One region of the Rhizobium tropici CIAT 899 genome, then DNA from elsewhere that is predicted to be linked to it. Evidence: predicted binding sites of a transcription regulator. Region 1 holds the regulator's gene; each other region holds the start of a gene.
What was found. Region 1 encodes LexA, which represses DNA repair genes until DNA is damaged. Its sites were predicted from a motif close to TGTTCNNNNTGTGTTCNG; they were not measured.

Region 1 (3,279 bases):
TCACCATCCGGTGACAATGCTGCCGGCTCGTTACTGGATGCGGCCGATATCTGGCTCGCTGGCCTGCGCAACAGCATCGGCGACCGCATCAGGCAAACCTTGGCCGGCGACACCGGCGCCTTTGCAGCAGCGCTTGTCACCGATGAGAGACGTGCGATCTCGAAGGATACGACCGAAGCCCTGAGAATTGCCGGCCTGACCCACATCATTGCAATTTCCGGTCTCAACATGGCGCTGTCGGCTGGCATCTTCTATGTCGGTCTGCGCTATTTCTTCAGCCTGTTTCCCGGTGTCGTGCAGGCCTGGCCGACGAAGAAGTTCGCAGCCTTCGGCGCGCTTCTAACGGTAACTGCCTATTACCTGATTTCCGGATTCGGCGTCTCCGCCGAACGCGCCTTCATCATGATGGCGATCATGCTGGTGGCCGTGCTTTTCGACAGGCCATCCATCAGCTTGCGCAATGTGGCGCTCTCAGCCATCGTCATCCTAGTCTTGTCACCGTCGCAGGTACTCGGTCCCAGTTTCCAGATGTCTTATGCCGCTACGCTGGCGCTGGTATCAGGCTATTCGCTCTGGAAGCGACGGCGGCATCGCGAAAACATCCTGCCGCGCATCCGTCTGTTAAGTCCGCTACTGTTCGTCACACGCTTCTTTGGAGGCGTGATGTCGACCTCGTTCATCGGCGGTGCGTCGACAGCCATTTTCTCGATCGAGCATTTTCACCGGTTGGCGACATATGGACTTGCTGCCAACCTTGCGGCCATGCCCGTCGTCTCTTTCATCGTCATGCCCTTCGGCATGATGGCGATGCTGCTGATGCCTTTCGGAATCGATGGACCATTCTGGAAAGTCACCGGTGAGGGACTGGAGCTTGTGATCGTCATCGCGAAAACGGTGGCGGGATGGGGAGGCGATATCACCTTCGGCCGCCAACCCGGCTGGCTGATGCCGACTTTCATCGCCGGATTCCTGATCATGAGCATGTTGCGGACCCGGCTTCGCCATCTGGGCCTGTTGCTGCTGCTGTCATCTGTCGGGGTGGCCGCGTTCGGCTCTGGTGTGCCGAAGCCGGATCTGATGATCTCGGAAGATGGCATTCTGGTTGCCTTGCGCCAGGACGATATCCTCGCCACCAATCGCGAGAGACCGCAGGCCTTCATCTTCGAGCAATGGCAGAAAGCGCTCGTCGCGGCCGAACATCAACCGCCGACCATGCTTCCGACCGATAGCCGGCTTCCGCAGATCAGTAAGACGGATCGGCATAAGCGATTAAGCAACGAAGAGCAGAAGGCGGTCCGCACCGCAATGGAAGAAGCTTTAGACCGCACCATGCAAGGCAGCTTTGCTTGTCAAAAGGGAGCATGGTGTGTGGCCGTGCTCGAAAACGGCGCCATACTGGTCACCATCGAGAACGCAGCCTATCTGCCCGCGGCTTGCGACACCGGGAGCATTGTTGTGACGCCAATCCGGCTGCGGCTGGACCATTGCCGTTCCGGAGCAACGCTCATAACCGGCGCGACATTGCGCAAAACCGGCTCCATCGAAATGGTGCTTACCTCAGACAAGCCCATTACATCAGCCGCATTCAACAACCCGCAGCGCCCATGGACCAGGCATCGAACCTATGATTGGCGCACCGGCAAATTCGACGCGCCAATTGCAAAGGCACCACCAGTCCTAGACAATTCACCGGTCAGTGATAGCGACGAATAAGGCCAACGAGCTTGCCCTGAACCTTGACGCGATCCGGCCCGAAGATGCGGGTTTCATAGGCTGGGTTCGCGGCTTCCAGCGCGATGGAGGCACCCTTGCGACGGAAGCGCTTCAAGGTAGCTTCTTCATCGTCGACGAGTGCAACGACGATATCGCCGGGATTGGCCGTGGTCGAATTGCGGATAATGACCGTATCGCCGTCGAAAATTCCGGCGTCGATCATCGAATCCCCTCGAACTTCAAGCGCATAATGTTCGCCGGAGCCGAGCATGTCCGCGGGAACGGTAATGTCGTGCGTATTGTTCTGGATGGCCGAGATCGGAACGCCGGCTGCGATGCGACCCATCACCGGCACGGACGCCGAGCCATTATGATCGTCATTTGCCACCTTCGACGGAGCGGGCGGGGCAACGGGCTGCGGCTTGCCGAGGCTGCCTTCGATGACGCTCGGTGAAAAGCCGCGACGCGGCTGAAGGCTGGGATTATAGGCATCCGGGAGCTTGATGACTTCAAGGGCCCTGGCCCTGTTCGGCAGCCGGCGGATAAAGCCGCGCTCCTCCAGCGCCGTGATCAGACGATGGATACCGGATTTGGATGCCAAATCCAGTGCATCCTTCATCTCGTCGAAGGACGGCGGAACACCGGATTCCTTCATGCGTTCGTGAATGAAGAGAAGCAGTTCCTGCTGCTTGCGCGTCAACATCGTCTTGGTACCCCAGAATCAAGAAAAGCCGTGAAACAAATCCAGAACGGACACTATATGTTCCATATGTGTTCCGCAAGTGCTTAAATTTCGGTAAAGCCTTGTAGTGTCAGTTAAATAATTACGACTTGCGAATGGATCGGCTTAGGATGTTGAGACGCTATATAGGCTACAACTATTTGAAAAATATAGGAAATGTCGCCATTTCCGTTATCAGGTTTTACTGCTCGGTCGACGTATTCAGGAAGCGGATCCATATTGGACGTCATTGCTCACGCGCGCTGGGGGTGAGAATCAGCAATCACGTTTGCGAGATTGCTTTCGGTCCTGCCCCTATGCGTTGAGTGTTCCATGCTCCTATCTTGAATTGCGCGGGGGATGGGCGCAAATCTGCTGCCACAGGCAAACAGGAGGAACCATGATTTCGTCACCGCATCCGCTGGATCATCTCGTGCTGCCAACCGTCGATATCGCTCTGGCGCGCGAACGCCTCGGCAAGCTCGGTTTCACGGTGGCTTCGGATGCGCTGCATCCCTTTGGCACGCAGAACGCCTGCGTCTTTCTTGCCGATAAAACCTATCTGGAGCCTTTGGGCGTGGCATCTCCGGAGCAGTGCGAGAAGAGCATCGTGGATGGCAATGTTTTCGTCGCGCGCGATCAGGCTTATCGTTTCCGGGTGGGGGAAGATGGTTTTTCGGCCGTGGTGTTTGGCACGGATGATGCGATGGCGGATGACGAGCGCTTCAACGAGGCGGCGATTTCCGCCGGGCGAATGCTGGACTTCTCCCGTCCGATGAAGATGCCGGACGGAACGGAAACCACGGCCGGCTTTCGTCTCGCCTTTGCCGCTGATCTGCGTGCGC
Region 2 (3,279 bases), 1.1 Mb from region 1:
AGCAGCGGCACACCCGCCTGGTCGCTGGTGGCGTCGGGCGGATCGAGCGTCAGCTCGGTGAGGAAGCGCTCGCGCGAGCCGTAGCCAGCGGCAATCTGTTCGAGCTGGATGAGATCCGCCTGGCGGGTCGATGCATCCTCATGTACGCGTTCCAGATGTGGCTCGTACCATTGGCGAACGAGGCCGATTTCCGCCGGCCAGCCGGCCTTCCCGCTTTTGACCTCCCGCATCGTCTCGACAAAGGCGGTCCAATCGTCTCCCGTGCGCGGTGGCGGCGGGAGTTCGGTGAGCGCCGTGATCGGGCTTGCCTCTTCGCCGATCTGGTCGAGTACGCGCTGGGCTGTCGAGGGGCCGACGCCGGGCAGGAGCTGCATCAGGCGGAACCCCGCCACACGGTCGCGCGGGTTCTGGGCGAAACGCAGCGCCGCCAGCATGTCCTTGACATGAGCACTATCGAGGAATTTCAATCCACCGAACTTGACGAAGGGAATGTTGCGCCGGGTGAGTTCCACTTCCAGCGGGCCGCTATGGCTCGAAGTGCGGAAAAGCACCGCCTGCTGCTTCAGCCTTGCGCCGCCCTCGCGATTTTCCAGTATTTGATCGGCGATGTAGCGCGCCTGATCGGCCTCGTCGCGCACCGTTACCAGCCGCGGGCGCTCCATGCTCTGCCGCTCGGTGCGCAGGTTCTTGGTGAAGCGCTCGGAGGCAAGATCGATCACGGCGTTAGCTGCTGCCAGGATCGGCTGTGTCGAGCGGTAATTGCGGTCGAGTGTCACGATATCGGCAGAGGGCGTGAAGGCCTTGGGGAAATCGAGAATGTTGCGTACGGTGGCGGCGCGGAAGGAATAGATCGATTGCGCGTCGTCGCCGACGACGGTCAATCCGCGGCCATCCGGCTTCAGGGCGAGCAGGATGGAGGACTGCAGCCTGTTGGTGTCCTGATATTCGTCGACAAGCACATGATCGAAGCGGCTGCCGATATCCTCGGCGATCAGAGGCTCCTGCAGCATATGCGCCCAATAGAGCAGCAGGTCGTCGTAATCGAGTACGTTCTGCACCTGCTTTGCCTCGACATAACAGGCGAAAAGATCGCGCAGCTGCTGCTCCCACATGGCGCACCATGGGAAGAAGTCGCGCAGCACGCCGTCCAGCGGCGCTTCCGCGTTGACGGAGCGCGAATAGATGGCAAGGCAGGTCGCCTTGGTCGGGAAGCGGTTCTCTGTTTTCGAGAAGCCGAGATCATGGCGCGCCAGATTCATCAGGTCGGCGCTGTCTTCCCGGTCGTGGATCGTGAAGGCCGGGTCTATGCCGATCTGTTCTGCATAATCCCGCAGCAGGCGCGCGCCGATGCCATGGAACGTGCCGGTCCAGGCAAGTGCATCGGCGGTAATGCCGGAATTCGCACCCAGCACCTCGCGGCAGATACGCTCGACGCGGCGGCCCATTTCGGCGGCGGCGCGGCGCGAAAAGGTCATCAGCAGGATGCGGCGCGGATCGGCACCCCTAACGATCAGATGCGCGACACGATGCGCAAGCGTATTCGTCTTGCCGGAGCCAGCTCCGGCGATGACAAGCAGAGGCCCGGCAATATGACCGTCGCCTGCAGTCGTGCCGTGTTCCACCGCCAGCCGTTGCTCCGGGTTCAGCTTTTCCAGATAGGCGGCGGTCATCAACTCTCCTGACTACCTCCGGCGGCCGGCGCGGAGCGCGATATGCGGCGAATCGCAAACGCGAAAATATAGGAACGTTCTATGGATGTTCCGAATCGCCAAAGCCTGTCAAGATTAACAGGGCCTGCACGCGGATGTGACCTCTGGCGCAAGAATCTTATCGGGATTTGCGTTCGTCCGGCTCGAAAAGGATCTTCTTCGTGCTTATGTATCATTTCGGCGCAGCATTTTGAGTTTTTGGGGCTTCGTAATGCGTAGAATGAAGGTTTCAAAACATGAACGAAACGATTGCCACCGGGCTGCGTCTGCCTAGCGGCCTCGTGGCCTTGCCGGACGGCCGCCTCGCGGTCGTAGAAATGGATGCCAGTCGCCGCTGTCTGAAACTTTTCGACGCAAGCGGCGTACCGCAGGAACTTTGCCGGGTCGGCGGCTGGCCGATGGGGATTGCGGCGGATGGTGACGGATGTTTCTGGGTAGCCAATGGCCCGGAGAATTCCCTTGTCAGATTGTCGGCGCAAGGCCGCGTCCTGCAGGTCATTGAAGGCAGCGCCGATGGTCCGTTTCTCCATCCGAATGCGCTCGCCTTCGGACCTGACGGCCTGCTTTATATGATCGATTCCGGTATCCGCCTTGCCAATCTTCTCGAAGGCGGCCACATCCATCCCGATTTCTTCAAGGCGGCTTATAACGGCTGCGTCTACCAGATCGATCCGGCGGAGGGCCGGGTCATCCGGGTCCTGGCAGCCGGCTTGCTCTTTGCGAGCGGTATTGCCTTCGATGCCGACGGATTGCTCTACTACAGCGAAACGCTGACCGGAAAAATCTATCGGCAGGTCGTGGGCGGCAGGCAGGAAATGTTTGTCCAGTCGATGACATCCCCTGCCGTCAATGCGCTGCGCGGACCGGCAGGCCTCGCTTTTGATCGCAGTGGCATGCTGTATTGTGCCATGTACGGCCTGGGTGAAATTTCTATGGTGGACGCCGAGGGAAAAATGGCCGGCCATATCCGCACGGACGGCGCAAGGCCAGCCAATATCGCCTTTACCGTCGACGGCAAGCATCTGCTCGTCAGTGAGCAGGAAAACGGTGTTGTGGAGAAGATTACGGCGCCGCGTCCGGGCCTGCCCTTGCATATGCCGCCGATTTCGTAAGCGGCTGGTGGGCATGCCCGGAAGCCGGGCATGCCCTCTTTTCATGTGTTAAGCAGCAGGAATCTGCTTGTTGTCCTTACCGGACTTGCCCTCTGCCGATGCCGTGTCATTGGCGACCGGCTTGGCATGGCGGCGACGCCAGTCGCCGAGGAACAGCAGGATCGGCGCCGCGATGAAGACCGATGAGGCGCCGGCGACGAGGATGCCGAACACCATGGGGATCGCGAAGCTGGAGACGGCGCTGCCGCCCCAGATCGCCATCGGCACCAGCGCCAGGAAGGCGGTGGCGTTGGTATAGAGGCTTCGCGCCAGGGTCTCGTTGATCGACTTGTCGATGATGTCGCGCAGCGGCATCGACTTGTAGAGCCGCATGTTTTCACGCATGCGGTCATAGACCACGACCTTGTCGTTCACCGAATAACCGACGAGCGTCAGGATCGCGGCGATGGCCGTCAGGT
Region 3 (3,279 bases), 270 kb from region 1:
GAAACGGTCGCCGTCTTCCTCCGGGGAGCCGGGAGGGCCACCCCAGATGTGATCGCCGTGATCGTAGAAGATCTCCGAACAGGGACCGCAAGGACCGGTATCGCCCATCGCCCAGAAATTGTCGCTGGTGGCGATGCGGATGATCTTGTCGTCGGAAAGGCCGGCGATCTTCTTCCACAGGTTAAAGGCGTCGTCGTCGGTATGATAGACCGTGACCAGCAGGCGCTTGGCATCGAGGCCGAATTCCTTGGTGATCAGGTTCCAGGCAAGCTCGATGGCGCGCTCCTTGAAATAGTCACCAAAGGAGAAATTGCCGAGCATCTCGAAGAAGGTGTGATGGCGGGCGGTATAGCCGACATTGTCGAGGTCGTTATGCTTGCCGCCGGCGCGCACGCATTTCTGCGCGGTCGAAGCCGTCGTATAGGGACGCTGCTCCAGGCCGGTGAAGACGTTCTTGAACTGCACCATGCCGGCATTGGTGAACATCAATGTCGGATCGTTGCGCGGCACCAGCGGGCTCGACGGCACGATCTCGTGGCCGTTTTTCTTAAAATAGTCGAGGAAGGTCGACCGGATTTCATTCACACCGCTCATATGGGGCCCTTCAGTCCTGCGCTCAGCAACTTGCATCAAAGTCAGTGGCTTTTATCGTCCGCTCCCGGCGCTGTCCAGCCGCACGAACAAAACCGGCCGCACATCCCTTGGACAATACGGCCGGTTTCGACTTTTGGGTCTCGATCTTAGGTCGGGAACTGCTTCCCGAAGCCTTTATTCGCCAGAGGCATCGCCATCATCGGCATCGGGGCCGCCATTCTGCAGGAAGCGATCGGCGATCAGGCCGGCATTCTGGCGCAGCGACAATTCGATTTCGCGCGAGAGATCCGGATTGTCGCGGAGGAAGATTTTCGCGTTCTCGCGGCCCTGGCCGAGACGCTGGCTGTTATAGGAGAACCAGGCGCCGGACTTTTCGACGATGCCGGCCTTGACGCCGAGATCGACCAGCTCGCCGGTCTTCGAAACGCCTTCGCCATACATGATGTCGAACTCGACCTGCTTGAAGGGAGGCGCCATCTTGTTCTTGACGACCTTGACGCGCGTCTGGTTGCCGATCACCTCTTCGCGCTCCTTAACGGCGCCAATGCGGCGGATATCGAGGCGAACCGAGGCGTAGAACTTCAGCGCGTTACCGCCCGTCGTCGTTTCCGGCGAGCCGAACATGACACCGATCTTCATGCGGATCTGGTTGATGAAGATCACCATGGTGTTGGACTTCGAGATGGAAGCCGTGAGCTTGCGCAGCGCCTGGCTCATCAGGCGGGCCTGCAGGCCCGGCAGGCTGTCGCCCATTTCGCCTTCGATTTCGGCGCGCGGCGTCAGAGCCGCAACGGAGTCGACCACGAGGACGTCGATCGCTCCGGAGCGCACCAGTGTATCGGTGATTTCAAGCGCCTGTTCGCCGGTATCAGGCTGCGAGATCAACAGGTTCTGCAGGTCGACGCCGAGCTTGCGGGCATAGACCGGATCGAGCGCATGTTCCGCGTCCACGAAGGCGCAGATCCCACCCTTCTTCTGAGCCTCTGCAATGGTCTGCAGGGCCAGCGTCGTCTTACCCGAGCTTTCCGGCCCGTAGATTTCGATGATCCGCCCCTTCGGCAAGCCGCCAATGCCGAGAGCGATATCGAGGCTCAGAGAGCCGGTGGAAACCGTTTCGATTTCGACCACGTTCTCGTTGGAGCCGAGCTTCATGATCGAGCCCTTGCCGAACGACCGCTCAATTTGAGAGAGTGCCGCTTCAAGTGCCTTGCTTTTATCCACCGATTTGTCCTCTACAAGCCGCAAAGAATTCTGAGACATTCGATCCACCTTTAGGTTATTGAAGCCGCTCTAGCAATGTCGCCGCCGATGAGAATTCTGTACTCTATTTGTTCTCCTATCGCAAGAGCACAACAAGCAATTGAAAGAAAAAGATAAAATGATTTCCGTTCTACTTTTGTTTTCTTCTTTCTTCCCAGATACTTACGGTTATGGGGCGGCCAATTCACGCATGTCGCCGCCCCGCTCGATTCGTCTTTTCGACTGCTGAGGATAACCCTATGGCGAAAAAGATTCTCGTTCTCGGCGGCGCCCATATAGACCGGCGTGGCCGCATCTTCGGCGAGACGGCGCCCGGCGCCAGCAACCCCGGCGCATGGTTCGAGGAGCCCGGCGGCGGCGGCTTCAATGCGGCGCGAAATCTCGCCCGCCTGGGCTTCGATGTAAAGCTGATCTCGCCGCGCGGCGGCGACCCCTCCGGCGAAATGGTGGCCGAGGCTGCAAGCCACGCCGGCATCGACGACAAGCCCTTCGTCTTCCTCGATCGCAAGACGCCGAGCTATACCGCGATCCTCGAGAATGACGGCAATCTGGTCATCGCGCTTGCCGATATGGAGCTCTACAAGCTCTTCGTTCCGCGACGCCTGGCGATTCGCGCCGTTCGCGATGCCTTCGATGAAACCGACCTCATTCTCTGCGACGCCAATCTGCCTGCCGAAACCTTAGGCGCAATTGCGGCAAGAGCTGCTCTATGCGGTAAACCGGTCGCCGCTATCGCTATCTCGCCGGCAAAAGTGGTGCGGCTGAAGCCAAGCCTTGCCGGCATCGACCACCTGTTCCTCAACGAAGCCGAAGCCGCGGCGTTGACTGAAATCCGCCCGGAAGACCCACGCGAATGGGTGAGCGCTTTGCGCGCGCTCCATCTGCGCAACGGCGTGATCACGCGCGGGAAACGGCCCCTGATCGCGTTCTCGCGTGATATCGTGGTCAGCTTGCAGCCGCCCATCGTCGAGGATATCGCCGATGTCACCGGTGCGGGAGATTCGCTTGCTTCCGGCGTTCTGTCGGCGCTGATGGCCGGCCACGATCTCGCGGAAGCCATACGACATGGCGTGGCGGCGGCGGCAATCACCGTCCAGTCTCCCTATGCAACCGCAGAAAATCTCTCTCCCGAGCTGCTAAACGCGGCCCTGGCCCTTGTTCCCAAGGCCGAAATTCTGTCATGAAGCCTGTTCAAAACGCGTATACTGTTTCAGTGAATTGGAAACGACAATGACCCAGCCTATCTCGCCCCTGCTTCCGATCTCCTATTCGAAGGAAGTCGCTGCCGCAAAGCTCCGCGGTGCGCCGATCGTTGCTCTGGAATCGACGATCATCACCCACGGCATGCCCTATCCAGGCAATATCGAGATGGCCCGCAGCGTCGAAGCGATCATCCGGCAGGAAGGCGCGGTACCCGCGACCATC

Region 2: the regulator LexA is predicted to act here: its motif matches at 1,746-1,763, upstream of RTCIAT899_RS03125 (ATP-dependent helicase).
Region 3: the regulator LexA is predicted to act here: its motif matches at 1,913-1,930, upstream of recA (recombinase RecA).

Annotation. Positions count from the first base shown of each region.
Region 1 is NC_020059.1:1,730,597-1,733,875, forward strand. Features, by position in the region: gene RTCIAT899_RS08480 (ComEC/Rec2 family competence protein) at 1-1,713, shown strand, start outside; gene lexA (transcriptional repressor LexA) at 1,694-2,416, opposite strand; gene RTCIAT899_RS08490 (VOC family protein) at 2,835-3,279, shown strand, end outside.
Region 2 is NC_020059.1:640,424-643,702, forward strand. Features, by position in the region: gene RTCIAT899_RS03125 (ATP-dependent helicase) at 1-1,670, opposite strand, end outside; gene RTCIAT899_RS03130 (SMP-30/gluconolactonase/LRE family protein) at 1,946-2,821, shown strand; gene secD (protein translocase subunit SecD) at 2,870-3,279, opposite strand, start outside.
Region 3 is NC_020059.1:1,998,690-2,001,968, forward strand. Features, by position in the region: gene alaS (alanine--tRNA ligase) at 1-594, opposite strand, end outside; gene recA (recombinase RecA) at 769-1,854, opposite strand; gene RTCIAT899_RS09835 (carbohydrate kinase family protein) at 2,094-3,038, shown strand; gene RTCIAT899_RS09840 (pseudouridine-5'-phosphate glycosidase) at 3,085-3,279, shown strand, end outside.